Regions from separate parts of the Rossellomorea sp. LJF3 genome, predicted to be linked through region 4. Evidence: predicted binding sites of a transcription regulator. Region 4 holds the regulator's gene; each other region holds the start of a gene.
What was found. Region 4 encodes LexA, which represses DNA repair genes until DNA is damaged. Its sites were predicted from a motif close to CGAACATATGTTCG; they were not measured.
Positions count from the first base shown of each region.

Region 1: the regulator LexA is predicted to act here: its motif matches at 2,981-2,994, upstream of V8G47_RS20830 (WYL domain-containing protein).
Region 2: the regulator LexA is predicted to act here: its motif matches at 4,009-4,022, upstream of parE (DNA topoisomerase IV subunit B).
Region 3: the regulator LexA is predicted to act here: its motif matches at 1,428-1,441, upstream of V8G47_RS10945 (Y-family DNA polymerase).

Region 1 covers NZ_JBANLY010000008.1:149,672-157,434, forward strand. The annotation lists gene V8G47_RS10315 (acyl-CoA dehydrogenase family protein) at 1-892, opposite strand, end outside; gene V8G47_RS10320 (3-hydroxyacyl-CoA dehydrogenase) at 986-1,753, opposite strand; gene V8G47_RS10325 (cold-shock protein) at 1,936-2,136, opposite strand; gene V8G47_RS10330 (hypothetical protein) at 2,510-2,683, shown strand; tRNA gene V8G47_RS10335 (tRNA-Val) at 2,814-2,885, opposite strand; gene V8G47_RS20830 (WYL domain-containing protein) at 3,036-3,263, shown strand; gene V8G47_RS10340 (TRAP transporter permease) at 3,319-5,304, opposite strand; gene V8G47_RS10345 (DUF1850 domain-containing protein) at 5,291-5,812, opposite strand; gene V8G47_RS10350 (TAXI family TRAP transporter solute-binding subunit) at 5,936-6,931, opposite strand; gene V8G47_RS10355 (phosphatidylglycerophosphatase A family protein) at 7,227-7,763, opposite strand, start outside.
Region 2 covers NZ_JBANLY010000001.1:242,070-249,832, reverse strand. The annotation lists gene parC (DNA topoisomerase IV subunit A) at 1-1,947, opposite strand, end outside; gene parE (DNA topoisomerase IV subunit B) at 1,951-3,921, opposite strand; gene V8G47_RS01275 (CoA-binding protein) at 4,212-4,619, opposite strand; gene V8G47_RS01270 (ABC transporter substrate-binding protein) at 4,823-5,722, opposite strand; gene V8G47_RS01265 (ABC transporter permease) at 5,747-6,403, opposite strand; gene V8G47_RS01260 (ABC transporter ATP-binding protein) at 6,400-7,380, opposite strand; gene V8G47_RS01255 (purine/pyrimidine permease) at 7,555-7,763, opposite strand, start outside.
Region 3 covers NZ_JBANLY010000009.1:93,363-101,125, forward strand. The annotation lists gene V8G47_RS10940 (YolD-like family protein) at 1-75, opposite strand, end outside; gene V8G47_RS10945 (Y-family DNA polymerase) at 99-1,361, opposite strand; gene V8G47_RS10950 (glucose-1-dehydrogenase) at 1,613-2,398, opposite strand; gene V8G47_RS10955 (GRP family sugar transporter) at 2,412-3,263, opposite strand; gene V8G47_RS10960 (DUF3221 domain-containing protein) at 3,433-3,954, opposite strand; gene V8G47_RS10965 (SDR family NAD(P)-dependent oxidoreductase) at 4,004-4,798, opposite strand; gene V8G47_RS10970 (MBL fold metallo-hydrolase) at 4,814-5,836, opposite strand; gene proC (pyrroline-5-carboxylate reductase) at 6,282-7,100, shown strand; gene V8G47_RS10980 (glycosyltransferase) at 7,176-7,763, shown strand, end outside.
Region 4 covers NZ_JBANLY010000041.1:5,804-13,566, reverse strand. The annotation lists gene V8G47_RS20425 (CamS family sex pheromone protein) at 1-1,109, opposite strand, end outside; gene V8G47_RS20420 (YneF family protein) at 1,299-1,520, opposite strand; gene sirA (sporulation inhibitor of replication protein SirA) at 1,605-2,042, opposite strand; gene tkt (transketolase) at 2,296-4,299, opposite strand; gene V8G47_RS20405 (DUF896 domain-containing protein) at 4,490-4,723, opposite strand; gene V8G47_RS20400 (YneB family resolvase-like protein) at 4,829-5,479, opposite strand; gene yneA (cell division suppressor protein YneA) at 5,491-5,817, opposite strand; gene lexA (transcriptional repressor LexA) at 5,972-6,592, shown strand; gene glnA (type I glutamate--ammonia ligase) at 6,790-7,763, opposite strand, start outside.

The sequences.
Region 1 (7,763 bases), on a different contig from region 4:
TGCCCATTTCTATATCAGTGGCCATTTCTGCCATTTTGAATTGGGTATTCTGAAATTGACTGACTGGTCTCCCAAAGGCCTGACGGCTCTTCACGTATTCCATCGTAAGGGAAAACATTTCTTCTGAAGCCGTTTGGGCTGCAATCGCCACGATAAGACGTTCCTGCTGCAGCTTATTCATCAAATAGTGAAAGCCACTGCCTTCCTCTCCGATCAGATTTTCTTTCGGTACCTTACAATCTTCAAAAATGAGTTCGGCTGTATCTTGACAGTGCAATCCAATTTTATCCAGCTTCCTCCCCCTGGAAAACCCCGGAGTATCCCTTTCAACCGCCAACAGGCTGACACCTTTATGAGGCGGTTTACTGTGGGGATCCGTTTTAACAGCGACAATCACTAAATCACCATGAATACCATTTGTAATAAAAGTCTTTTGTCCATTTACAATATAATGATCTCCATCTGAAAGAGCTGTCGTTTTGATGGCCGCTAAATCAGAACCCGTGCCAGGCTCTGTCATCGCAATGGCTGTGATCATCTTTCCGCTCGCACATAAAGGAAGCCACTTCTTTTTCTGTTGTGTTGTCCCGTATTCTGATATATAGGGGACTACGATATCATTATGAAGCCCTATTCCAATCAAACCTGAACCCACTCTTTCCAATTCTTCATTAATGATGACCGAAAAGCCCCAATCGACCCCGCTTCCCCCATATTCCTCTTCAATGTCAGGGCAAAGAAACCCTTGTTCCCCCATCTTCTCCCAAAATGATCTGGGAACCATCCGGTTATTCTCCCACTCCTCATAATAAGGATAAGCTTCCTTTTGTAGAAATTTCCTCAGAGCCAGACGAAATATACTGTGTTCTTCGGTTAAATAAGGATGTTTCATACGTCTCTCCCTCATTTCGTGTTGGTGTATATTGGGATAGCGCTTTCATTTGAAAAATGAATGAATCTGCACTCACTCCACTGCCTTCCCTGGTTATTTAGGCTGCATCCTGATGGCTCCGTCCAGCCGTATCGTCTCTCCATTCAACATCGGGTTTTCAAGTATGCTTTTCACCAACTGAGCATATTCAGATGGATAACCAAGTCTTTTAGGGAAAGGAACCGTGCTTCCAAGGGATTGTCTTGCCTCTTCTGGAAGAGTGTCAAACATAGGTGTATGAAATAATCCTGGTGCAATCGTCATGACCCTGATGCCGTCCCTTGCAAGTTCCCTGGCAATCGGCAGAGTCATTCCTACAACTCCTCCTTTTGATGCACTATATGCAGCCTGACCGACTTGGCCGTCAAATGCGGCAACAGACGCAGTATTCACGATCACACCTTTTTCTCCATGCTCATTCGGTAAATTTTGCATCATCTTTTCTGCAGTGAGCCGAATGACATTGAACGTACCGATCAAATTCACTTCAATTACTTTGGAAAATTGCTCAAGGGAATGGACTCCTTTTCTCCCCACCACTTTTCCAGGCGGTGCAATGCCTGCACAATTCACAACTGTATTGTATCCCCCGAAATCTTCCATGGCTCTCTCAAGGGCCTCTTTTACACTTTCTTCATTCGTTACATCTGTTTTATAATAACGCATGGAATCCCCATACTCTTTTTTTAATATTGAGCTTCTCTCCCCATTGAGGTCAAGGATATAAACCTTTCCCCCTTCTTCCATGATTTTTCTTGCCGTGGCTTCTCCCAGCCCGGATGCTCCCCCCGTGATGATGGCAACAGAATCTTTTATCTCCACTTATATTCCCTCCAATCTGCATGCTTATAGTTTTATTTTAGCGTTGGAAGCAGGAAAAAGATATAAAGTTTTAAAAATTCCGTCTATTTACAAGAAAAGCAGGCCATACATTACATGCAAGCATGAATCCATAAAAAAAACAGACTCACGAATGAGTCTGTTTTTGGATGTGTAAAGTTAGATTATGCTTTACGTACGTTAGCTGCTTGTGGTCCACGAGCACCTTGTTCAACGTCGAAAGATACTTCTTGACCTTCGTCAAGAGATTTGAAACCTTCACCTTGAATCGCTGAGAAGTGTACGAATACGTCGTCTCCACCTTCTACTTCGATGAATCCGAAACCTTTTTCTGCGTTAAACCATTTTACTTTACCATTTTCCATGTTTGTTGCCTCCTAAAGTGCGTTACACACAATATATTACTATTCTTGCGATATCAGGTGAAAACCAAATCTTGTTCTTCCCATGTATACCGGACAAAAATAATTCTTCTATAGAATAACAGTAATGAAACAAATAAGCAAGTTCCTGTGGCGGAAGTTTTTAAAGTCAGACCTCTGACATAATTTGACTTCGGCATCTTATAACCGCTTCGGCAGAAAGTGAATTCCACTTTTTAACATGAATGCGTTTCCTTTCTTCTTCCTTCTGGTCCTTTTGGTGGAACGTGATCGTTTTATCAAGTTTATCACTCATGGGACTCTAAAACGGAGGGTAAACTGTGGTATAATGATTAAATATGAAAGGGAGTGCCCAATGAAATCCACAAAAAATCGGTTCAGTAATGGTTCTATGGTTACGATCAAGGAAACAGGAGAAACAGTGACGATATTAAAATGGCAATACGTTAAAAACATGAAGCGATATTCTTATATCGTAAAGGAACATCCAGGCACATTTTATTTTGAAGAAGAATTAGAAGTGAACTAAATACTATCATCATTATTAATATGATTTTGACAAGGACTCTTACCCGAATTCAGCAGAGTCCTTTTTCAATTCAATCTTTTAACGTCAAAAAAAGGGTGCATCTTATACGATGCACCCTTTTTTCTATGTATGACCTGTGAGGGATTCGAACCCACGACCCCTTCCCTGTCAAGGAAGTGCTCTCCCACTGAGCTAACAAGTCGCGATGTAAGGTACATATTCTATTATAATAAATTCGAGAAAAATGTCAATGGATTTTTCTCATAAAATGCCCCTATTCTAGACTTCATGTATAAAAGAACATTTGTTCGCATATAATGTCAATACATTCAACTGAGAGGGGCTTCCTATCATGAGGATATTAGAGCGGTCGTTAATGGATCGATGTCCCATTGAAATCATATACATGACTTCGGAGCTGAAATGTTCGAAAAGGAGAATACTGGTGAAAAAAGTTGAAAAGGATTATATTACTGCCTATTGCTATTTCAGGAGAGATATTCGCAACTTCAGGATTCATGACATCTTAGCTGCATCTCCTATCCTTTTTCATGCTGGCCGGACAATATCAAGACTTTGATTACAACAAATAAGAGGCTGTTAGCCCAAGAATGGGGTAACAGCCTCTTATTGTGTTATGCCGTTGCTCTTGTTGGTGTTTTATCTTCTCTCTTAATAAAGAATTGCAATGCAAGCATGATACCGAATAAAACTAGACCAATAATATCCGACATTCCCTCAGGATAAATCAGTAACAATCCGGCTGCTACGCAAAGGAGACGTTCTATGACGAATACTCGTCGGTACCAATACCCGATCATACCTGCCCCGATCGCCATCATTCCCGTTACGGCCGTGAAGACGACCCAAAGTAATCTAGGAATGGTCGTATCGATCATTAACAATTCAGGCGACAGGACGAACATATAAGGGATGATAAAGGCGGCGATGGCCAATTTAGCGGAATTGACCCCCGTCCTAATCGGTTCCCCTCCCGATACCCCGGCCGCGGCGAATGCAGCCAGCGCCACAGGAGGCGTGATATCGGCAATGATCCCGAAATAAAACACGAATAAATGAGCCGCCAGCTCAGGTGCCCCTAATAGAATAATCGCAGGAGCAGCGATGGTGGATGTAATGACATAGTTCGCCGTTGTCGGAGAACCCATGCCGAGAACGATCGAAGCGATCATTGTAAATATCAATGTAAGGATCAGCTTGCCTTCTGTTGTATTGGTCAGATCTGCAGCCAGGTCCACCAATCCATTTGCAAGGGTCAATCCTAACCCCGTCTTCGTTACAACACCGACGATCATACCGGCGGCAGCTGTCGCCACGGCTACAGACAAGGCAGTTCTGGCACCGTCAACAAGGGCATCCACAGCATCCTTGAAACCGATCCTTGTATCTTTTCGTATGGCACTGATGACGACAGTGGCAACAATCGACCACAGTGCAGCACGCATGACACTCATCCCGCTTACCAACAGAATGATGACTGCCAGTATCGGAAGCAGCAGATAAATCTTCTTGAATACTTCTTTACGGTTGGGCATTTCTTCATCTGATAATCCACGAAGACCGATACGCTTCGCTTCAAAGTGCGTCATGATCCAAATCCCGGTAAAATAAAGGACGGCAGGAATCGAGGCAGCTTTCGCAATATCCCAGTACGAAATCCCTCCGATAAACTCGACCATCAGGAAAGCGGCAGCTCCCATGATTGGAGGCATCAGCTGACCACCTGTCGACGCAGCAGCCTCTACCCCACCGGCAAACTCTTTGCGGTACCCAAGCTTCTTCATCATAGGGATCGTGAAGGAACCCGAAGTCACGACGTTTGCTACGGAGCTTCCACTGATCGTCCCTTGAAGGGCACTGGAGAAGATCGCAACCTTTGCGGGACCTCCGACACGTTTCCCGGCAATGGATACTGCCAAATCATTAAAATATTGTCCGACGCCGGTTTTCACCAGGAACGCCCCGAACAACAGGAACAGGAAGATGAAGGTGGCTGATACATATAGGGGCGTACCAAGGATCCCTTCACTTGTAAAGAACATCGTTTTAACGATATCGTCCCAGTCATATCCTCTGTGGGCGAGGAATCCAGGCATCAATCTGCCATAATACATATACAGGATGAAGGCAGAAGCAATGATTGTAATCGGCAACCCTACTGCACGACGGGTTGCTTCAAGTACTAGGATCATAGCAGCGAAACCGACATAGAAATCAAGGGAGGTCATTAATCCCACCCGGCTGACGATATCATCCTGCATGATCGGCCAATAAGCACCGATCCCAATCGAGATGACTGAGAGAACAACGTCATACCAGGCGATCTTATCCTTCTTCAGATTCTTCTTCCGGGCTGGGAATAAGAGAAACACTAAAGAAAGAGCGAACCCTAAGTGAACGGATAACAATAACTGCCTAGGGATGAATTGAAAGATGGATGCTACTAATTGAAATAATGAAAATGCCAATAATCCGAAGAATATGATCCATTTGAATATCCCATGATGAAATTTCCTTGTAGATGATTCGGGATCATATTTCTCAAGTAACTCTTGTTGTTGTTCTGCAGTCAATGATTCAAATTCTTTATCTTTTTCCAACTACAGTCACTCCTTTCCACTGATCATAAAGTGATTGTTTCCTTAATTGAACCCGTACGACGGAGCCTTTATCAAAATAGTCGGCTAAAGGATATTCCTTTCCGTCCATCACAAGGCGGTGATTGGCGACGACCTGTCCGATCCGGATATCAATGAATGGGAACACTTTGTCCATATTAGAAATTAAATATTTGCCTTCCTTCGTCACTTCAAAGGTTTCATTTCCCTCTGCATTGGCCGGCATCCCAATGGCAGTATCTTCATAGAGTAATTGGGTTTGTTGAATTTGATTTGAAGATGTTTGATGGTAAAATTCCTCTACTTCTGATAGATGAATAGAGTGTGTATAGCGAACCGAAAATGAATGATCATCGGGAAGACTGAAAAGGACCGGGTCCCCCGTTGTACTTCTCGGCTCGATCACTAAAAACGTTTGTAAGGGTATAAAAAGGATGATTCCGACACAAAGAATAAGGAGAATCGCACCCATGAATGAAAATTTCTTCATCAACAATTCCCCACCATTCCATTTTTTGTCCGTATTGGTGAAGGCTTGGAATTAGCTCGAACCAAAACAAAAGAATAGACCGTATTAAGCGGCCTATCCCTTCGTCCATCTTCTGGTGTGAAACTATTCCATTGAAATTCCTTTTTCATCAAAGTATTTCTTTGCACCAGGATGTAATTCGATTCCCATACCTTTAAGTCCATCTTCAGCTTTGATCAGCTTACCTTTGGCGTGGGTGATTTTATCCGTGTTTTCAAAAATGGCCTTTGTAACATCGTAGATGACATCTTCAGAAATGTCAGCGTTCGTCACAAGCATGGCACGAACGGCAACCGTAGTCACTGCATCATCCACTTTACTGTATGTTCCGGCCGGGATTTCATCTTCTGAGTAGTAAGGATACTTCTCGATCAGCTCGCTCACTTTTCCTGATTCAACAGGAACGATCGAAATGTCTTCCGTTGCTGCCAAACCTTCAACCGCTCCAGTCGGAGTACCAGACGTGATGAATGCAGCATCGATGGTACCGTCCTGGATCCCTGTCGTTGAATCATCAAATGATAGATTACGAGCTTCTAAATCTTCCAGCTTGATACCATGAACCTCAAGGATTTGAGTGGCATTCAGTAATGTACCAGAACCAGCTTCACCTACAGAAACGACTTTCCCTTTAAGATCTTCCACTGATTTGATACCTGAATCCTTCGTTGTAACGATCTGGATTGTTTCTGGATAAAGTGTCGCAATACCTCTTGCGTTCTCTACCTTGTTGTCCTTGAACATTTCTGTACCCTCAGACGCGTAAGATGCAATATCCGTTTGCGTAAAAGCGATTTCAGTTTTGCCGTCTTTCACAGCGGCCATATTCTCAGCAGATGCACCTGAAGTGGATGCTGAAGACTTGATTCCGGTTTCATCCTCGATAATCTTAGCGAATGTTCCGCCCAACGGGTAATATGTACCCCCTGTTCCACCTGTAGCAATTCCAATGAAGTCAACCTCTTTGTTACCTTCACCATCAGATGATGAACCTCCACCTGATCCGCCGCCACATGCAGCAAGAACGACAGATAGAACTAGAAGTAGTGCAGTGCTTAGGAATAAACTGCGTTTTTTCATATTCTAATTCCCCCTATTAAATTTTATACGTTAACGAAATAATTGTAACATAATCTGTAACAATCTTGTCAAATCAAATACATAAACTTTTAACATTCTTCATAAAAAACCCCTTAATGCAAATCCCGTGTCATACAGTTCCCCTTATCCTCAACCTCTAAAATGTATAGGAAATGTATAAAGCGGTTACAGGAATCACCGTCCATTTCACCCCCCGCGTATATTTGTCCACACAAAAAGGACTGAAGATGAATCTCTTCCTTCAGCCCCTCGCTGTTATATATCAGGTTGTCTTTTAGCCGATTAATTCCTCGTCCTCGAACTTCAACTTATCTTCTTCGGAAATATTCTCTTCACGGTCCCTCACGCTATGGGCAATCCTTGAAGATGCATTTGCAGCGATGCTTGCTACTATATCATCTAAAAAGGTATGGACACCCTTTCCATTTTTCGTATCCAACTCACGGATGATGCCTATCTTATTTTTGTCAAGGTGACCAAAAGTGGTCACGGCTATGCTTCCATATCCAAGGGCGGCCCCCAGTGCGATGGTCTCATCGACTCCAAACAAGCCCTCATCCGTTTCCACGATCGATTGAAGTGGTTCAGAAAGCTTCTTCTCTTCAGCAAGCTGATCCAATTCCACCCCGACAAGGATGGCATGCTGAATCTCCCTCTTTAATAAGACTCTCTTCACGCTATCAATGCAATCTTCCATAGTAAGCCCATGATTATATGGATACTGCATTTCAAAGACGATTTCAGCAATATCTTCTATGGTCACTCCTCGATCTTTCAATCTTTGGAGTGCAGCTTTGGTAACATCTCTTGA
Region 2 (7,763 bases), on a different contig from region 4:
TATATGGACATCCACGAGCTCATCGTCACCTTTAAGATTGATTCCCACCAGCGGACGGGAATATCGTTGTGCTTTGTATTGAGGCAGCTCGGACCTCTTAATCATACCGTTCTTTGTGACAAACAGTAAGTAGTGCGACGGGTCAAACTCTTTAATCGGAATCGCTTTGAGAACCTGTTCATCCCGGTCGATCGGGACAATATTCCCTACATGCTGACCAAGATCCTTCCACCTGATATCCGGAAGCTCATGGACAGGACAATAAATATAGTTCCCTTTGTTTGTAAATACGAGAAGGACATCTGTCGTATTCATTTCAAATTGTCCCAGAAGCCTGTCTGTTTCTTTCATGGCAAGGTCCTGACCATTTGAGGCAGAATAAGAACGAAGGCTGGTTCGTTTCATATACCCATCCCGGGTCACCGTGACCATGACATCTTCACTGGCAATCAGCACTTCCAGGTTGATTTTGATTTCTTCGATCTTTTCCTCTATTTGCGTTCGTCTGGCGTCAGCGAATTGCTTTTTGATTGCTTTTAGTTCTTTTTTGATCACACTGTAAAGTTTGCTTTCACTTTCCAGTATTGCCGTAAGATCTTCGATCGTTTTCGCCAATTCTTCCGCTTCTGCCTGAAGGGCGGTAATGTCCGTATTCGTCAAACGATAAAGCTGTAAGCTGACAATCGCTTCAGACTGTGCTTCCGTAAACTGGAACTTCTGAATTAAGTTGTCCTTTGCATCACGTTTATCCTTCGAAGCACGGATAGTTGCAATCACCTGATCCAATATCGACAGTGCTTTCATAAGACCTTCCACGATATGCTGACGGTCCTTTGCTTTAGTTAGATCATGCTTGGTCCGGTTGGTCACCACTTCTTTTTGATGCTGTATATATGCATCCAGCAGTTCACGAAGTCCCATCAATTTAGGACGTCTATTATGTATGGCAACCATATTGAAGTTATAGGTGATTTGAAGATCACTGTTTTTATAGAGGTAGTTTAAGACACCTGATGCATCCGCATCTTTTTTTAGTTCAATGACGATGCGCATCCCATCGCGATCCGTTTCATCCCGGACTTCTGCAATCCCTTCCACTTTTCGGTCCACACGGAATTCATCCATTTTTTTGACGAGATTGGCTTTATTGATTTCATAAGGGATTTCCGTAATGACGATCTGTTGTTTGCTGCCACGGATGTTTTCGATATCTGCTTTCCCTCTGACGACAACCTTTCCTTTTCCGGTTTCATAGGCTTTCCGGATGCCATCAACCCCTTGGATGATGCCCCCTGTCGGGAAGTCCGGTCCTTTTAAGACCGTCATAAGGTCATCGACTGTACTCTCAGGCTTGTCCATCCGCATGATGGCTGCATCAATCACTTCACCGAGGTGATGAGGAGGGATATCCGTTGCATAACCTGCCGAAATACCGGTGGAACCGTTGACGAGTAAGTTCGGGAACCGTGACGGCAATACAGTCGGTTCACTTGATGTATCATCGAAGTTCGGAACAAACTCCACGGTTTTTTTATCGATGTCACGAAGAAGCTCCATGGATATCGCAGAAAGGCGGGCTTCGGTGTAACGCATCGCAGCGGGGGGATCTCCGTCCACGCTCCCGTTGTTCCCATGCATTTCAACCAGGTAGTTACGTACCTTCCACGTTTGACTCATACGTACCATGGCATCATACACAGATGTATCACCATGGGGATGATAGTTACCAATAACGTTACCGACGGTTTTCGCTGATTTCCGGAACCCTTTCTCCTGAGTGTTCCCATCCACATACATGGCGTAAAGAATACGCCTTTGTACCGGTTTCAATCCATCACGTGCATCAGGTAATGCACGCTCCTGGATGATGTATTTACTATAACGTCCAAATCGGTCGCCAAGCACCTCTTCCAGAGGTAAGTCTTGATATCTTTCTACAGTTGTCATTGATTACCCCTCCTCTCGGACCGTAATGTTTTCGTTTTCGAGAATGCTTCCGTCTTCTTCCAATCCAAAGGCTACATTGCTTTCAATCCATTTACGGCGAGGTTCTACTTTGTCACCCATAAGAGTGGTCACACGGCGTTCTGCTCGTGCAGCATCATCAATGCGTACCCGGATCAACGCCCGTGTTTCGGGATCCATCGTCGTTTCCCACAGTTGATCGGCGTTCATCTCTCCAAGACCTTTATAGCGCTGGATCATATATCCTTTCCCCACTTTGGAGATGGCCCCTTGAAGCTCATCATCCGTCCATGCATATTCAAGTTTCTGCTTCTTCCCGGTTCCCTTGCTCACTTTGTACAGGGGTGGAAGTGCAATATACACTTTTCCCGCTTCTAACAATGGTTTCATATACCGGTAAAAGAAGGTCAGTAAGAGAACCTGTATATGAGCTCCATCCGTGTCCGCATCGGTCATGATGACTATTTTGTCATAATTGATGTCGTCCACATTGAATTCAGGACCGACTCCACCGCCAATGGCATGGATGATCGTGTTGATTTCTTCGTTTTTGAAGATGTCCTGCAGTTTGGCTTTTTCCGTATTGATGACTTTTCCCCGAAGTGGAAGAATCGCCTGGAATTTACGGTCGCGTCCTTGCTTCGCAGAACCTCCTGCTGAATCTCCCTCCACCAGATAAAGCTCGTTACGCTGTGGGTTTCTTGATTGGGCCGGTGTTAACTTCCCGGATAGGACGGTTTCAGAACGCTTACGTTTTTTCCCATTACGTGCATCTTCTCTTGCTTTTCGTGCCGCTTCACGGGCCTGGGCCGCTTTAATGGATTTCTTGATAAGAAGGGAACTCGTTTCAGGATTCTCTTCCAGGAAATAGAGAAGATGTTCTGAAACGACCGCATCAACCGCTGATCGTGCTTCGCTTGTCCCGAGCTTCCCTTTTGTCTGCCCTTCGAATTGAAGAAGATGTTCTGGTATGCGTACAGAAACGATACTCGCCAGCCCTTCGCGAATATCGGTACCTTCAAGATTTTTATCCCTGTCTTTAAGAATCCCCGCTTTACGGGCGTACTCATTAAAGACGCGGGTCATGGCCGTCTTCGCTCCTGCTTCATGGGTTCCGCCGTCTTTTGTACGGACATTGTTTACAAAGGATAATATGTTTTCTGAAAATCCATCATTGAATTGAAAAGAAAATTCCACCTCAATGGTGTGATGTTCCCCTTCAAAGAAGGCTACGTTATGTAGGACGTCTTTCTCTTCGTTCAAGTATTGGACAAATGCCTGGATACCGCTTTCGAAATGAAAGACTTCTTTCTGATCATGACGTTCATCAATGATTTCGATTTTCAACCCTTTTAACAGAAAAGCAGATTCCCGCAGGCGTTCGCACAGTGTTTCGTAATTATAAGTGGTATTGCTGAAAATCTCCGGATCAGGTTTGAAATGGATACACGTTCCTGATTTTTTTGTCTTACCGATCTTTTCGAGGGTGGTTTCTGGCTTACCGCCATTGGTGAAACGCTGTTCATATTTCATGCCATCCCGTTCGATCGTGACGACAAGCCACTCGGACAGTGCGTTTACAACAGAGGCACCTACACCATGGAGTCCACCACTTGTTTTATAGCCTCCCTGCCCGAATTTCCCTCCTGCATGAAGAACGGTAAGGATGACTTCAGGTGTCGGCTTCCCGAGCTTATGCATTCCCGTCGGCATACCCCGGCCTTTATCTTGGACTGAAATGCTATTATCTTTATTTATCGTAACAATAATCTCATTCCCGAAGCCTGCTAATGCTTCATCGACTGAGTTATCGACAATTTCGTATACTAAATGATGCAAGCCTCTTGAATCGGTAGAGCCTATATACATACCAGGTCTCTTACGGACGGCTTCTAAGCCTTCTAATACTTGTATGGCATCATCATTGTAATCCATGGTCTTATTCTGGTTGGCCACGAACATTCCCCTTTCAAAACTTCTCTAACCGTAATAGTGTGGTTCTTGCAAGCTATTATTGGTTGTGTCTCTATTAACTATAACACAAGAACATCTGTTCGTTTACCTGTTTTGATCAATCTTTAAGGTAAACCACTATTGCTTATTGTAGCGTTTTATTTGATTTTCGCAAATGGAATTTCCGTGAACCCCTTAAAATTTGCCCTGTTATCCCCAGGATTATTCCCTTTGTCAACGTGGGTTCTGCACGAAAAAAACAAGCGGTCAGAGCCGCTTGTTACGAGTGAGGATTATTTGGTTAAAGCATGTTCAACCTTAATACAGCGATCCATAATGACTGTATACCCACGTTCCTTTAAAAAGCGATAAGCCTCTTCATTCATGACACCAAGTTGCGCCCAAAAGACGTTTGAATCGATCTGATCGAATTCTTCCGCAATTTGAGGTAAAAATTCTGAGCGGCGAAATACATTGACGATATCAACATGTCCCTCTATCTCCTGCAGGGAGGACACAGCCTTTACCCCTAGTGCAGACTCTATGGTAGGGTTTACGGGAATGATCTCATATCCCTGGTCCTGCATGGCCTTAGACACCATATAGGATGTCCGTTGAGGATTATCACTTAAACCAATCACTGCGATGCGTTTGGATTGTTTCAGTATGTTTCCGATTTCTTGTCGTGATGGATTTTCCATGGTTGTTTACCACTCCTTCATTGATCCTTAACGATAAAGTCTGGAACTGTTTCTTAAGTCCTATTCTTCTTTTATACCATATTTCCCTTTAATTTTTCAAAATTTCATAAAATTATCTAAATAAAAGGAAGTGTCAAAACAAAAGCCAGGGTGCGTTTTTCCATTCCGCTGCACCTCCTTACCTGTTGACACTCCCATTATACTTACTTTTCGATCAACCCTTTGGATATAAGGAATTCACGTGCGACATCTTTGGGATCTTGTTTATCCATATCCACTTTAGCATTCAATTCGCTCATTTCTTCTTCCGAGATTTTGCCTGCTAATTCATTCAACACTTTCTTTACTTCAGGATGCTCTTTCAGTACTTCTTGACGAATGACCGGCGCAGCATCGTATGGTGGGAAGAATCCTTTATCATCCTTTGTCGTTTTTAAATTGTAACGCTGGATCCGTCCATCGGTTGTAAAAGCAGGGATAATGTCTACATCCCCGTTCTTAACGGCTTCATACATAATGTTCGGGTCAAAGCTTTTCTTTTCTTTGAATTTGAATCCATAGGCTTCACTGAAGGCATCGTATCCGTCCCCTTCCCGTTCATAGAACTGGTGGGGTGCACCGAAGCTCAAGTCTTTGGATAGTGGCACGAGGTCAGAGAAAGTCTTTGCATCAAAGTCCTGATCCCCTGTATAAGCAAGCGTATACGTATTTTCAAAGCCAAGTGGCTTCAGCCAGGTGACATCGAACTTTTTCTCATAGCCTTTACGCACTTGTGAAAGGATTTCATCTGCTGAAGCGCCTTCTTTTGCTTGTTCTTTCAAGACCGCTTCAAGACCAGTACCTGTATATTCCACATAGACATCAATGTCGCCTTTTTCAAGGGCCGGTGTGAGGATCGATACTTCCCCTAACCCTTCCTCGACTTTTATATCAAGATCTGTCTTTTCTTTGAGAAGTTCAGCCATCATTTGCGTAAGGATGAATTGCTCCGTCCACATCTTACCTGAAACGGTGATGGTATCTTTATCTCCGCCATTTCCGCACCCTGCGATGAGGATGGATAATACAGTGAGTACGATAAAACCTTGTAATTTCTTTTTCATTCTTACTCTCCTTTGGATATTGCTTTATTTTCGTGCTTTCAATCCTTTAGGTGTGGTCAATCTCTCCAGGATTTTTAATATGAAATCAAAACCTAATGCAAGTAGGGCCGCTGGGATGGCCCCGGCAAGGACCAGTGCATTATTCCACGTGGAAAGTCCTCGGTAGATAAGGTCTCCAAGTCCTCCTGCCCCTACAAAGGTTGCAAGTGTGGCGACCCCTACTGTCAGCACGGTAGCGGTGCGGATCCCCGCCATGATAAACGGCAGGGCAAGCGGCAGCTCCACTTTGAATAACAGCTGAGAGTTGGTCATCCCCATGCCTCTTCCTGCCTCGATCACGCCTTCATCCACCCCGATTATGCCTGTGTATGTGTTCCTCAAGATCGGAAGAAGTGCGTATACCGTCAGGGCAATGATTGCCGTGATACTGCCCGTACCAAGGAGTGGAATAAGAAATCCGAAAAGGGCCAGACTTGGTATGGTTTGAAAAACGGCTGTGATCCCGATGAAAAATTCGGCCGATTCCTTCTTTCGTGATATGTAAATACCCAGAGGCAGGGATATCGCAATCGCAATGAAAATCGACACAAAAGATAAATAAAGATGTTCAAATAATCCCGTTAAGATGGCATCCGAACGGTTTGAAATGGTTTGGATGAACAGGATGGAAAATGTATTCATACAGAACTCGCCTCCTTATTTCCTTCTGAGGCGATATTCTTAAGAATGTCGCTGGATGTGACGGTCCCGATCTTCCTGTCGTCTTTTATCACCATAAGATATGGTTTACCCGTTGAGAGGAGCATGCTTGCCGCTTCATGGATGGATGCATTAAATGGTATCAATGAGTATTCCTGTTCCTCAAGCAGGATGTGGAAATTGTTCTCATCACCACTCATGATGTCAGATACCTGCTTGTGCCGCTGAACGTTCAGTCGGTTTTCACCGATGAAGGCGCGTACAAATTCATTGGCAGGTTCTGATAGAAGGTCAGCTGGCGCTGCAATCTGCTCGATTTTACCATCCCGCATGACAGCGATCACATCCGCGATCTTTAACGCCTCATCAATGTCGTGAGTGACGAAGACAATGGTCTTATGTATCGTATTTTGAATGCTTTTCAGTTCATCCTGGAGCTGTTCCCTGCTGATCGGGTCCAGGGCGCTGAATGGTTCATCCATGAGGATAATCGGTGGTTCCGCTGCAAGGGCGCGTATCACCCCGACCCGCTGCTGCTGTCCACCGCTCAATTCGAGTGGATATCTTTTCTTGTATACGTCAGGTTCCAGTCCTACGAGATTAAGAAGCTCATCGACACGTCCCTCATATTTTTCCTTCTTCCATCCTTTTAGGCGGGGGATGAGACTGATGTTTTCTTCGATCGTCATATGAGGGAGAAGCCCGATCCGCTGAATGACATACCCGATATTTCGCCTGAGCTCCACTTCCTCCGTTTCTGAAATGTCTCTTCCATCAATCCGGATGGTACCCCCTGAGGGAGCTATCAGTTTATTGATCATCTTCATCGTAGTCGTTTTCCCGCATCCGCTCGGACCGATCAACGCAACAAGCTTTCCTTTTGGGATTGTCAGGTTGATACCCTTTATGGCTTCTGTTCCATCCTCGTAGAGTTTCGTGACATTTTGGAATTCAATCATTTTTACACCTGCTTTATGTACTGAGAAATTTTTCTAAACATAGAAGGGATACCCTCATTATACAAAAGGTAAACATGTAGTAAAAGAAAATGCCCTTGTCCCCATTAGTTTGTGATGAATGTGGCACGGGCATACAGCTTTCTTCCTTTTTCACCAGATAAAAAGTCCAGCACACTATTGGCTGCTGGACTTTTTGATGATATATTGTTCCACTGCGATTGCTGTTATCGTACCCAGTATCAATCCATTATTCAAAATGGAAGCAACGACGACCGGCATGTCCTTAAAGGCCGCTGCCGGAACAAACATGGCTCCGACCCCGACAATGAGTGAGATCCCCGCTACAAAGTGAATTCTTTCTATGTCTTCCTCTTTACGGTATT
Region 3 (7,763 bases), on a different contig from region 4:
CCAATCCCTCAGGAGCTTCACGTGCTCGGGGAGCATCATGGATGTCCACTTGATTCTTCCTCGATCCCGGATCAATTCTCTTCACCTCCTGTCATTCGTTATGATTTATGTCCGCCCAGCAGACGGGCACGATGCCTTGCTGTTCCCGCTTCAGTGTAGGAGACGGCGCGGAGAAGGGCCCCTGAACCATATTTATTCCGGATGTGGTCCACTACATACCCGAGCTCCCGTTTTTCCCAGCGGTCAGGTTCGAACAGGGAAACCTGCAACGCTCCATCCTCTACAATATTCGAAAGGGCGATGTTGATTTTCCGTACGGTTTTCCCATTATAGTTCTCTTCGAATAGCTCCAGGCACACCCGGTACAGATCCATGGTGATATTGGTCGGTTCCTCTATCGTTCGTGACCGGTGGAACCCCCCTCCGAACTCCTCGTGGCTGTAGCCGATTCCGAAGCTCACGGTCCGCCCGGCCTTGCGATGGGTCCGGGCGCGTCTCGCGACCTCTTCGCACATTTCTAAAATGACGCGTTTTATTTCCTTTCTCTCCTTATAATCCCTGAGCAGGATCTGACCCTTGCCGAAGCTGACCTGCCCATCCATGATCGGTGCCCCTATTTCGGACAGGTCCACCCCCCATGCATGGTAATAAAGCTGGTTCCCCATCACACCGAACTTTGCCTCCAGCTTCTCCAGGTCATACTTCGCCAATTGCCCGATGGAGAAGATGCCCATGCGATTGAGGGTCTTCTCAAGGCGTCCTCCAATCCCCCACATTTCGCGCAGTGGAGAGAGCGGCCACAGCTTTTCCGGGACGTCTTCATAGGTCCACTCGGCGATTCCCTCATTCTTTGCTTCAAGATCCAGGCACAGCTTGGACAAGAGCATATTGGGGCCGATTCCGATGGCACACGGAAGCTGGAATTCCCTTTCCATATCGTCTTTGATTTTCCCGGCGATGGTGGCCGCGTCCCCCCAGAGACCCGTCGCTCCATCAATCTTGATGAAGCTTTCGTCCACACTGTACGTGTGGATGGCATCCTTCGGAACATAACGATGAAACAGGCGGGTCAGCTCCGTGGAGATCCGGACATATGTCGCCATTTTCGGCTCTGCAAGCCGGATTCTCGGGTCGTTTGGAATTTCAAACATCCTCGAACCCGTTTTGATCCCAAAGTCCCTCTTCATCCTCGGTGAGGCCGCCAGTACGATGCTCCCCTGCCGACTTTTATCCCCCACTACAGCCAAGTGACATTCAAGGGGATCCAGCCCCTCCATGACAGCCGAACAGCTAGCATAAAAGCTCTTCATATCGATGCACAAAATCTTGTGGTGTGGCAGCACACTGTAATCGACAGTCATATCCTCATCCTCCATCTTACCTAAAATAGAACAAACGTTCTTATATAGTATAGTTATGATTCTAACCGAATATACGTTCCCTTTCAACTTAAATTACTGGAAACAGAGAGAATAATAAGAAAAGCGGAAGGGGCTTGATCTGGAACGACAAGCATACAATGATTGGCACAAAGGCGTGGCATACAGCAGGATCAGAGCAAAAAAATAAGTCCAAAATCATTTCTGTGATTTTGGACTTATCCTCTCGTTCATCAACCTTTTCCAGCTTGGAATCCCGGGTATTTCGTCATGCCCCCATCGGCGATGAGTGTCGTACCCGTGACGTAGCTTGCCTGGTCAGAGGCAAGAAAAACGGCGCAGGAAGCGACCTGTTCAGGTTCTCCGATGTAGCCGAGGGGAATGAGTTTCTCCACTCCCTTTTTCTTTTCGGGATCGGAAAATTTCTCGGCATTGATGGGTGTATCAATGGCCCCTGGAGCAATATTGTTCACCCGTATCCCATCTGGTGCAAACTCAAGCGCCAGGCTTTCCATCAGCAGTTTCACTCCTCCTTTACTGGCTGCATAATGAGCGAAGTGAGGCCACGGGATGATTTCATGGACAGACGATACATTGATGATCGATCCCTTGATGCCATGCTCGAGCATGTATTTCGCCGCTTCACGGCATCCGAGGAATGTACCTGTCAAGTTCGTGTTGATGACCTTTTGCCAATCTTCAATCGGCAGATTTTCAGACGGAACTTCATTTTCGATTCCCGCATTGTTCACGTAGATATCCAGACGCCCATACGTCTCATGAGCAAATCGGACAAACCCCTGGACATCCTCTTCTTTTGACACATCTCCTTGAATGATGGAGGCTGTCCCGCCTGCTTCTTCGATTTCCTTTACAAGTCCTTCAGGGTTTTCTTCTTCTTTGAAATAATTAATGACCACTTTACTGCCTTCAGAGGCAAAGCGTTTAGCAATCGCCTTTCCTATACCAGTGGCGGCACCCGTGATGATGACAACCTTATCCGTTAAATCTGTATACATGTCCCATTCCTCCTTAATCTTTCGTAAATCCTAATAGCACACCGCCGATGATGATCAGAACACACCCTGCAATGACGAGAAGGATTTGCTTTTTCGATTTTTTTTCCCCTAAGAAGAACAAACCACCGAGAGTGGAAATGACGATTCCCGTTTGGGAGAGGGAGAAGCTTGTCGCCACACCGATCCGGGGCAGGGCAAGGAGCAATCCGAGATTCCCGGATGCCCACATAAGTCCGGTTAAAACATTTCGAACCGTATATTTGTTAAATGGCTTATGCCTGAATGTGATGACAACGGCTCCGATGAACATACCGATTGCCTGTGGTAAAATCGCTTGCCATCCGTCAATATCAAACCATCTTAATATGACGACATAGGCTATGTATCCACAACTGGAAAGGAGCAGCGTCAACAGACCTTTTTTCAATTGAGAGCCTTCATCCCCTTCGGACTTCTGTGTGAATGAGGTGAGGACGACACCAATGATAAGAGCCAGAACCGCCCCGCTTCCAAGGAGGATCGTTTCAGTCGTTTTCCATTCTTTAAATACCAGAACACCGAAGAGCGTCGTTCCGATCAGCTGCATTCCCGTTGAAATCGGGACGGTTTTCGAAACGCCGATGAATTTTACACTTGCCAGCTGGTTCACTTGCCCGACAGCCCAGAAGACGCCGGAAATGAACCCGATGCCCCAGACAAATAACGTTAACTCAGGGGACTTGATGAAGAAGACGCCAATCGCAAACAGCAGTGCACCAACCGTGATTCCAACCGTCTGACTGTAGGCATTCCCTCCAAGTTTTACACTTACAAACACAAGACTTCCCCACGCGACCGCGGGGATCAGGGCTAAAAGAATCCCTATCATACATCCACATCCTTTTTCCGACAATAATCATAGTTTTCCTCTGAAACAAAAATTCTAGCCGTTTAACGCAAAATATTTCCCACTCTCTCATGCATACCCTTCTTCCCTGAGGTATAACCTCAAAAAAAAAGAAAGCGTCGAGGTGTAATCAACGCTTTCTTCTTTGTTATTTGGTAGAAGTATGTATCGGGACAATGACTCTTTCATTCTCGACATTCACCATCACATGGACATCACGGTCGAGGGAAAGGTCTTTGAATCGTAACGAATAGAGGCCGGTGGGATTTTTTTCAATGGACTGGATGACCACCTGTGAAAACCGGGGATCGCTCATGACTAATTTCACGACAGTTTCTTCGGTCTTGCTCTCTTTGTCTGTCAGAAATACCATTTGATCCGCCGAAGCTCTCCTGGGATAGGATTCCTGCATCTCCCCGTTAAAGGTCACATTCACTTTTTTGCCCATCCCTATATCTTCTTTTTGAAGCTTTTTATCTTGATCTGTCAACATGACAGTCTGTTGGTCGAAAGAAAACCAAACATCATTGATCAGCACCTGATTGTTTTCCAATTGGGTGACAAAGCCTATGAAATCTGTGCTGCCCTGAGAATTGACAGATGCTGATGGCCCGCAGCCGGTGAACAGTATACAGGAACAAAGTATCATAACAGTCAAACATTTCTTCATAGACTCCCCCCTTATTATATTAGACGATTGATGGCACTATTTGGTTTCACTATTTTTTGAAAAAAAGGTTATTTCCTACTTTTTCGACAAAAGATGGGAATAATTGATAGAACTTACTCCCTATATTCATCCATCGGGGCAGGTTGATTTCTCTTTTATTGGTAAAGAGTGAATCCACCACTGTCTCCGCGACGAATGCAGGATCAAGCATGAACTTCTCCACATTCTTCACATACGTGCCGGTTTCATCGGCAATGGAGAAGAAGTCGGTGGCGATTGGTCCGGGATTCACCGCCGTCACCTTCACTCCGTATCTTTTCGCTTCCATTCTAACACTGTTCGTATACCCGAGGACAGCGTGCTTGGAAGCGGAATAGGCACTTGATTTCGGAGTGGCAAACTTCCCTGCCTGAGATGCGATATTGATGATGTGGCCAAATCCCTGTTCACGCATATAAGGAAGGACTTCCCCTGTACATGCCATGAGTCCAAGAACATTTACATCCATCATCCCTTTTACATCTTGGAAGGAGGTTTCGTGTGCTTCCTGGAAGATTCCATATCCTGCGTTATTGATCAGGGCATGGATGGATCCGAAGTCCTTCCGGATGGCAGTGAAAACAGGAGGGATGTGATCATAATCCGTGACGTTTAAAGGATATACTTCCACCTTGCAGTTGAATTTCGTTGTCAGCTTTTCCTTCAATGCCTGGAGCAGGTGGACACGGCGTGCTATCAATGCAAGATTCCCGCCATTTTCCGCAACCTTTATGGCCATTTGCTCCCCGATTCCTCCCGAGGCACCGGTAATGATAATCGTTTTTCCTTTGATTCTACTGTTCATGTCAGTCACATCTTCCTAAGCAAAATAATAATAGATTCCTTCATGCTTTTCTTTCCGTATATATTGAATGGATTCCAAATAATCCAATTGCCCGATGGTCTCGGACAATGTCAAACCGAGCTCTTTCCGATACACGGAGGGAAATAACCTCTTGCATATCTCAAATACGGTCACGCGGTTTCCTTTGATCATGTCGAATACATCTCTTGCTCTTTCATCCTGTTTCCCTAATCTCCTCGGAATCAATCCATGAACATCCGTAACGTTGTCTCCATGTCCTGTGTAGGCAAGGGAAATCGGAAAATCGAAAAGTTTTTTCAATGAAGCATTATACTGCAACAATGGCTTTGTACGCTCCATCTCCCCTTCAAATGGCGGTTCAATGAGGGGGTTGGGAGAAATAGTGGCGAGTATGTGGTCACCCGCTATCAGAACGCCATCCCGTTCCCTATAAAAGGATAAGTGACTCTGGGCGTGACCAAGGGTTTCAATGACCGACCACCCTCCCATTCCGGGAATGCCATCCCCTTCTGCTATCGCCACATCCAGCTTTCGGTTCCCCATGAATTTCAATGGACTCTTGAACTTGGGGATGGCCGGGAGATACTCTTCGGGCAGCCCTGATTCCATGGCAAGCTCCGTGAAGAAACGGTCATACTCTTCATGGAAATGATCATCACGCTTAAGCCAGAATCGATTATACTTGTGACCATATATCGTGACGTCTGATGAGAAACGATCAAGCAGGCCTGCATGATCGGGATGATGATGGGTCAGGACGATTTGTTCGATATCCTGAGGCGTGTACCCTAAAAGGGACAATTGTTCAGTCAGCTGCATCCAGGCCGTATCTGTAAGAGGGCCTGCATCCACCAATGTCAAGGCATCCCCCTTGACTAAATAAACATTCACATCTCCCACGGCAAAAGGAGTGGAGAGTGTGATTTTTGCGATATCATTCACTAAAGTTGTCATATTTTCACCACATTCTTCATAATAAAAAAGGACAGCCAATACGGTACCTTCCCGTTCTGTCACTCATTTCCAGAAAATGAATGATCCTTCATTACCTAGTGTACATTTTTTTCAGCATGATGTCATTTTTAAAAAGTGTGAATATACTAAAAATAAACCCTTGACAGATAAGCTGTATTTCTACGATAATCACCTATAATATAGATTTAATCCATTCACATACTACATAATGATATAGAATAAAGCGATGAGAAAGATTAGTAATGAATAGATGATGTCAGAGATCGGGGCCCACCGGCTGAAAGGCACCGTCGTCCTCTCTATTTGTGAACCTGCCTTTTGAGCGTCTTAAAGCAGAACGTCGTCCAGCGTTAATGGAAATGGAGTGTGTTCATCTTCTTCTTAGAAAATGGACAAAACAAGGTGGTACCACGGAAGCGAGACCCTTTCGTCCTTTATGGATGAAAGGGTCTGTTTTTTTTTCAAAAACAGAAGGGGGAATGAGCGAATGAAGACATTATTTATCGGAGCAGGATCGATGGCTCATGCTTTAATGAGCGGTGCATTGAAAGCGGGTGTATTGAATAATGAAGAAGTATATGTAACCAATCGGGCCAATCAGGAGCGTTTAAATGAAATCATGCAAGAATTCTGTATCCGGAAGGTGAACCGGGCGTCACGCTATGATGTCATCATCCTCGCCATGAAACCAAAGGACTTCCATGAAGCAGCAGAGTCTGTCAGACCCTACCTTTCCGAGAATACGCTGATCATCTCTGTACTCGCAGGCATCACCATGAAGCATATAAGCGACAGGCTGGACTTTAAGGGAGCCATCGCGAGAGCCATGCCGAATACCAGTGCAGCCATGGGGAAGTCGGCAACGGCGGTGGCTTTCAATCAATATCTCTCACCCTCCCAGAAGGAATGGACGAAAACACTATTTCAGTCTGTCGGCATAGCTGCGGAGGTAGAAGAAGAGAAATTGGACCTGATCACGGCTCTTTCAGGGAGCGGGCCGGCTTATATTTATTACGTAGCCGAAATACTGAAACATGCTGCAGTAGAATTGGGACTGGAAGATGAACTCGCTGAAAGCTTTGTCACCCAGACGATCGCAGGAGCAAGCGCCATGCTTTCAGAATCCGGATTGGAAGCCCGGGAATTAAGGAGGAATGTGACCAGTGCAGGTGGAACGACCGAAGCGGGAATCGCCGCGCTTGAAGACCACCAAGTCAGGGATGCCTTTTTCCAGTGCATTTCTTCCGCAAATAACCGCTCTCAAACACTCGGACATGAATTAAAGGAGAATTCTTTGAAAAAATAACCCTACAGCCGATCATGATTCGCGGGAGATCCCGTTTCAGTGATACAATCAAAGCAAAAAAGAAGGTCGACACAGATGAATCTACTCCTCATTTTACTTTCTGCAGTCCTGGTCGTCTGGATCGTTCTCGCCGTGGAGGTGTGGAGGGGGTTGGGTACGCTTTCTCCCCTAGAAGGATTGCCGGGCACGGCAAGCGGCCCGCTTCTCTCCATCATCGTGCCTGCCAGGAATGAAGAAGAAGCGATTACAGACAGCATTCTATCTCAACTCAAGCAGGACTATAAACGGATTGAATGGATTCTCGTCAATGACCGTTCAACGGACGGCACACCGGATAAACTTGAAGCATTGGCGGAAATGGACAACCGGATCCGCGTCCTCCATATCGATACACTGGAAAAAGGGTGGCTCGGAAAGAATCAGGCGTTATATAAAGGATACCTCATCTCGGAAGGGGCACTCATCCTGTTCACCGATGCAGATGTCCTGTATAAAGACCCTTCCACTCTGTCCCGGGCTGTCGCGGTCTTTCAATCTCAGAAGCTCGATCATCTCACCCTCGCCCCCAACATTAAATCAAAGACATTCTGGTTAAAAAGCTTTGTTGCGTTCTTTTTATTTGGTTTCTCTTTTTATAAACGGCCATGGAAAGCGAATGACCCT
Region 4 (7,763 bases):
ACAAATGGTTCCTGGTCCACTTCTTTGACGATGGTGGCTTTCAGACCCTTAGGAGTTTTTACATAAAGGTAAACCGGTGTGTGTGGGAAGTAATCGACGATTTCAGGACCAATGGCCTGTGCAAACCCTATTAATTCGGTTTCTTTCACCATTCCTGTATGTACATCGATGACCAGTTTATTTAGCGTTTCCTTCCTATATAGTCCTTTACCTACAAACTCAATATCCTGATGAGCGAAATACTTTGACACATAATCTTCAAGATCCCGGATTCGGTTATATAAATCCCGGTCTTTCTCTTCGCCTTCATCACTCGGGAAGTAAAAATATTTATCGGAAACATCGTCCCAGTTTTTGATTTCCCTATCGTTCTCATCTAAATAGGTCGTGGCAATATAGTTTCCTGGAACCACACTGTTTAAAGGTTGTAGTTTGAAAATCGAAATCATGATGGGTACATTTTTCAATTCATTGTTTGCCCTTACACGACTTGCGACTGTATTGGCTACTTTCTTTCCGTATTCTTCCATCATCTTCTCGTTAATGTTAACTTCGTCAAAATGCATAAGCTTCTTATCATCTTCCACCCTGATATAATCGATGGAATTCATCGCAAGACCAAGGGAAATTCCCTTGATTTTCCCGTCTGCGTCTACATAATTCTGCTCATGAATATAAGCAAGGTACATGGGGTTTTTCTTTTCCATCTCCATCTGCTCTTCCCATGTCATATCATCTGTGATCGCCAATTCAGGGTTAAGGCCAGCCTTATTGGTTTTAGACTTCCTCCCTAACCATGAGTTTAAATTCTTTAAATACTGCCCTTCCTGGTAGACATATTTTTCAGGGGAAAAATGTTCAGTGGATAAAGACATAAGGCCCGTCTCAATTTCATCCATGTCACTGCGGTTGTTGATTGTCATTGTAATCAGACCGCGATTCACCGATTTTTTTTCTTTGTTAACTTTATAATTTAAATATTCACGTGCATCACTTGCTGCACTATTTTGAATTTCAAGCGTTTCTTCATCTATCACTTCTTGAGGCTTATTGCTGCATCCGGCAATAAGAATCAAAAGGGACAGAGATACAATCATCCATTTTTTCATATGACTCCCTCCGGACTATATTTTATCATACATTACATTTCAATCCGCCTGATAATCTTTAAGTTTTTATGAATTCACAAAAATAATTCCAATATCCTACCTGATCACATTAAAATCTACTGTACACTCCATGAGATCTGGATGCTCGAACAATAGAAAAAGCACTCATCACCTGAGTGCTTCCATCTATTACTTCATGTTCTTATTCATTGCATTCATCATTTGATTGATTTTCTTCTGTGATGGTTTTTGTCCCATTTGCATCATCATCATGCGTAACATTTGCTCGTTGATTGGTGGATTTTTCTTTAGGTAGCTCATCATATATTTACGAGCAATGAAAAATCCTAGTGCAACTCCGGCAAGTAATGCCAGAACTCCTACTAGAATAAGTAATCCAGTCGTTCCCATACTCTTACTTCCTCCTTCATGTTGTCCTTTTAAAAGTGTACTAAACCCTGAAACATTATACAATATTTTGGTCGAAATTTCATATTAATATATAAACTTTCTTTGTTTTATCGGTTTTAACCAGCCAAAACGTTCATTTTTGATATCCATTGCCAATAGCTGGCCCATATTCCTCCGTAAAATTTCAAAAAAGATATATTCAGATTCATCGTGCCCCCAGGCATTCAAAGACATCGACTTTTCATTCAAGACGAGTGTCGCCCCTGATTCTTCTCTTTCGATTGTTGCAACGGAGTTTATCCAGGCTGCCCCTTCAACCTTCGTGATTTCGTGCTGAAGGAGTCTTTGTGTAGGAAGGTATGGAATCGGTTTCGTAATGAAATCTACTTGTTTCGAGACAATATCGTGAAGATCACCTGTACTCGCTTCCCAATCAGAAAACAATTGATAGAACATTCTTTCACGACCGTAGTAATGTTGAACAAACAACTCTTCAATCCAATAGATTTGATAATTTCGCACCTTTACTCCCTCCTACCTTTCTTTCATATAGTATAAATCAACTAGAAGGGAGTCATTGTCATAAATTGTTGAAAATCTGCACTAGTTTTGTCGAACCTATTCTATCTCCCCTGAACGTTAAGGGGGTATCGAAGTATTTATACGTTACTTATTCTATACCCAATCTCTTCCACCTTTACTCCTAATGTACTCAGCGAAAAGAAAAAGGCCAACTCCTTAGAGAGTGTAAGGAGCTGACCTTTTCCATTCACGATTATTGAAGTAGAGCTTTGATTCTAGATACTACATTTTCAGAAGTGAAGCCATATTCTTCCATTACTTTCGCTCCTGGGGCAGATGCACCATACCCATTGATCGCCAGGATGTCACCTTCATCACCAACGTAGCGATCCCAGCCCATTGGAGATCCCATTTCGATAGCCAGGCGTTTTTTCACGCTCTTAGGCAGGATGGATTCTTTGTATTCTTTTGATTGCTTTTCGAAGCGATCCCATGAAGGCATGCTCACAACTGAAACACTGATGCCGTCTTTTTCAAGTGCATTTTGTGCTTCTACCGCAAGATGCACTTCAGAACCAGTCGCAATCAACAGGGCATCAGGCTGTTCTTTACCCGAAGCAGAGACAACATATGCTCCCTTGTTTACCCCGTTATAGGCTTTATCAGCCGTACCTTTAAGCGTTGGAAGGTCCTGACGGGATAGAACCAGCATCGTAGGCTGATCTTTCGATTCTAATGATAATCTCCAGGCTGCAGCCACTTCATTACCGTCACCAGGGCGTATGACTGACAGGTTAGGCATTGCACGAAGGGATGCAAGCTGTTCAACAGGTTCATGGGTAGGTCCGTCTTCTCCCACAGCGATACTATCGTGTGTGAATACATACGTCACTGGTAAGCCCATTAGAGCCGCCAAGCGGATAGCAGGTCTTAAATAGTCACTGAAAACAAAGAATGTCCCACCGAATACATGAAGTCCTCCGTGTAGAGCCATACCATTCATGGCACCACCCATACCGAATTCACGGACTCCAAACCAGATGTTACGGCCTTCATAGGATTCAGGCATGAAATCTTTCTCATCTTTGATCATCGTTTTGTTGGAACCAGCAAGGTCAGCTGATCCACCGATGAATGAAGGAAGATTTTTGGCGATGGCGTTCAACACTTCCCCTGAAGAAGCTCGGCTTGCCAATGCTTTTCCTTCTTCATATACCGGGATGTCTTTATCCCATCCTTGCGGGAGTTCACCTTTGATCGCCGCTTCTAATTGAGTGGCTAGTTCAGGGTGTTCCTCTTTGTATTTAATGAATTGGTTGGCCCAATCTTGTTCTTTCTCAGAGCCAGCTTGTTGGATTTTTTCCTCAAAACGGTTGTAAACCTCATCAGGCACATGGAAATCCTGATCGAATGTCCATTTGTAGGCTTCTTTCGTAAGCTTCATTTCATCTTCACCCAGAGGTGCACCATGAACGGCAGATTTACCTGATTTATTAGGGGCACCGTAACCAATGACTGTCTTGACTTCAATCATTGTAGGGCGGGATGTATCTCCTTGACCTTCTTCAATCGCTTTGGAAATTTCATCAAGATCATTTCCATCTTCAACTCGGATATACTGCCATCCGTATGATTCAAATCGTCCCTTAACACTTTCAGAGAATGATTTATCCAAGTCTCCGTCTAGTGAAATATCGTTGGAATCATAAAGAACAACAAGGCGGCCTAATTTTAGATGTGCAGCCAACGAAGCAGCTTCAGAGGAAACACCTTCCATTAAGTCCCCATCTCCACAAATGGAGTATGTAAAGTGATCGACCATATTATATTGGTCTTTGTTATATGTAGTGGCCAAATGTCTTTCAGCTAATGCCATACCAACTGCCATTGCAATCCCTTGTCCGAGTGGACCAGTTGTTGCTTCTACACCTGGAGTATGCTTGTACTCCGGATGTCCTGGAGTCTTACTTCCCCATTGGCGGAAATTTTTAAGATCTTCCATTGAAACATCGTAACCAGAAAGATGAAGTAGGCTGTACAACAGCATCGAACCGTGTCCCGCAGATAAGACAAAACGGTCGCGGTTGAACCATTCTGGATTTTTAGGGTTATGATTCATGAACCTTGTCCAAAGTGCATACGCCATTGGAGCTGCCCCCATAGGCATTCCCGGGTGACCGGAACCTGCTTTTTCAATCGCATCGATTGATAATGTACGAATTGTATTAATTGCTAATTGATCTGTGTTATCAAACATATGTCAGACATCCTTCCTTTTAATGTACCTTATTAATATTAATCTTCTTTGATAGTTTATACAACTATCTTGAATGATAACATGACTTTATGATCGTTGAAAATAAAAAACCCTCTAAATTTCATAAGGGAGGAATATGAATCAAAAAAACTTCCATGACCTTTCGAAATTGGCCTGGAAGTCTTTTTGATTAATGCATTTTTTTCTTAGTCTGTATATCTTGGATCTTTTTAGGTGTTACTTCATTTCCTTCCGGATCAAAGATTCTTGTATTTTCAATTGTACCCTTCATCGATTGACGGAACGTTTCTAGATATTCTTTTCTAAGTTTGGTCTGTTCTTTCGCTTCCTGCTCAGTTAGTCCGCTACTTTTGGACTTTTTGGCAAGTTCATTGATTCTATTCATTTTTGATTTTGAAAGCATCTATAAAAACTCCTTTATTGCATAGTTTGCAAACTCTAAAACATGACTAAAAGCAGTGTATTACACTACCGTCATGTTACTAGAATAAGGGAGATAAAACAAGGATTATGTATGTTCAAGCGACGTCATATATTCCTTGAAGCGTCTATGTACCGTAGCTTTGGATACATCGTATCCGAATCCCCTAAGAGTAGCAGCAATCTCAGCGAAGGTTAATTCATTTTTCCTTAATCGTACAATTTCCTCGACCGGCACTTCAATACGCTCCCTTCCTTCTACATTTCCTTTGTTTTTTAAATTTTTATGAGGTTGAAAGCCATTTTCCACAGCCCGCTTCATGCCCCGCTTAATTTTAAGGTTATGAAGTTTGCGTTGATATTCCTCCACCATACTGACAATGTTGATGACCATAGAATCGGATTCGGATAAATGTAATTCTCCACTATGGGTCTGGCTGATGATTTTCACTTCCTCTTTTAACAGACAGTGAATAAGGGCGATCTTGGCATTTCCCCTGCCGATTCTTGTTTCGTCCTGGATAAGCACAGCCTCAATTGATTTATCCCTGACCAGGTCCAAAAGTTCCAAAACACCTGGACGGTCCAACTCAAAGCCGCTCGCCTGATCCCTGATGACCGCAGTTACTTCATAATGATGTTCATGTGCCAATTTAATCAGTTCTTCTTCCTGCCGTTCCAAAGAAGTTTCCTGTGTATTTTTCTTGGTACTTACCCTGCAATAAATGACTGCTTTCATCTTCTATCCCTCTATTCTTCGTTCATGACCAGTTCGAAATCTGATTGGGTTGATATTGTTGGATTTTCAATAGGCAACACAAGTGATTCACCAGGTTTGATGGCAAAAGAGTTCAAATCGTTTTCTTCCCCAACCCAGGCGATAAATTCTTCCACTGTCATAGAATATTCTTCATTATACTGTTTGGCAATAGTCCAAAGAGTATCGCCCTCCTCTACTGTGATACTTTGGTAGGAAGGTTGATTTGTCATATTGATTAATAAGTAGCAAGCTGCTGAAAGGACTAAAACAAATAATATAATAATGTAAGAGAATCGATCCCAAATATGTGTAAACATAAAATTACCCCCATACGAATGTTTGTTCTGTTTTGTTATTTTTATTGTAATACGAACACTCGTTTGGTGTCAACAAAATTCGAACTTATGTTTGTATCAATAGTGGTGACATGCTATAATGGGAACATAAGATCTATAATAGAGGTGCGTGAATATGACAAAATTGTCGAAGAGACAGCAGGACATACTACAATATATTAAAGTCGCAGTCAGAGAAAAAGGGTATCCCCCTTCCGTACGTGAAATCGGGGAAGCCGTCGGTCTTGCTTCCAGTTCGACCGTACACGGACATTTAGCGAGGCTTGAAAGTAAAGGTCTGATCCGTCGTGATCCGACTAAACCGAGAGCGATTGAAATCCTGGACCTTGAAGAAGATACGATTCCGCGACAACGTGTAGTCAACGTTCCTTTAATCGGTAAAGTAACAGCAGGTCAACCGATTACGGCTGTTGAAAATGTGGAAGAATTTTTCCCTTTGCCCGAGCGGATGGCCCCTTCGGATGAGCAGGTTTTTATGCTTGAAATCATGGGTAACAGTATGGTCGAAGCCGGAATATTAGATGGGGATTTTGTCATTGTTCGCCAGCAGCAGACAGCGAACAACGGAGATATCGTCGTTGCCATGACCGATGAAGATGAAGCAACGGTAAAACGTTTCTTTAAAGAAAAGGATTATGTACGTCTGCAGCCAGAGAACTCAACAATGGAACCAATCATTTTGCGAAACGTCTCCATTTTAGGTAAAGTGGTTGGAGTGTATCGTCAAGTTCATTAAAAAAGGCATCCGGTATGCTAGGACATTTCCGGATGCCAATAACAGCCGGTTATCATAATAATAAAAAAAGCCTGAGGTTGGAAGCCGAAACATTCCATCCACAGGCTTTTTTCATATCGTTTTTTTCCCTGATCCCATCTCAGCCTGAACTTCTTGCAAAAAACCCTCAACGATATATCGTTGAGGGTTCCTGGTAATTAATACATTTGAATGTACTGTTCACGCTCCCAAGGATGTACTTGTGTACGGAACATATCCCATTCGATTTCTTTCGCTTCCACGAAATGTTCGAATATGTGTTCGCCAAGGGACTTAACAATTACTTCATTTGTTTTTAATGTTTCAAGAGCTGCATGTAGTGTTGCAGGAAGATCCACGATGCCTGCTTCTTCACGCTCTTTTTTATCCATTACATAGATGTTGCGGTCAATTGGCTTAGGAGCCGGTAGGTTATTCTTGATTCCATCTAATCCTGCCGCAAGTAATACAGCCATTGCAAGGTAAGGGTTTGCCGCAGGGTCGACACTGCGGACTTCAACTCGTGTGCTCAAGCCACGGGAAGCCGGGATACGGATTAGCGGGCTGCGGTTACGCGCAGACCAGGCAACATAGCAAGGTGCTTCGTATCCTGGAACTAAGCGTTTATATGAATTTACAGTCGGGTTTGTAATCGCTGTAAATGCAGTGGCGTGCTTAATGATACCAGCCAGGAATTGACGGGCAGTATCACTTAGTTGCAAGTCACCTTTTTCATCAAAGAAAGAGTTAACTCCATTTTTGAATAGGGACATATTACAGTGCATTCCTGAACCATTTACACCGAATAATGGTTTCGGCATGAATGTAGCGTGCAAACCGTGTTTACGGGCAATCGTTTTAACTACCAGTTTGAATGTCTGAATATCATCGCAGGCTTTTAATGCATTTGCATATTTGAAATCGATCTCATGTTGACCGGGAGCCACTTCATGGTGAGATGCTTCGATTTCAAAGCCCATTTCTTCAAGTTCCAAAGCGATATCACGACGGCAGTTCTCCCCTAAATCCGTAGGGGCCAGGTCAAAATAGCCACCGTTATCATTTAATTCTAACGTTGGTTCGCCATTTACATCTAATTTAAAGAGGAAGAATTCCGGCTCTGGCCCGAGATTGAAGTCAGTGAACCCAAGTT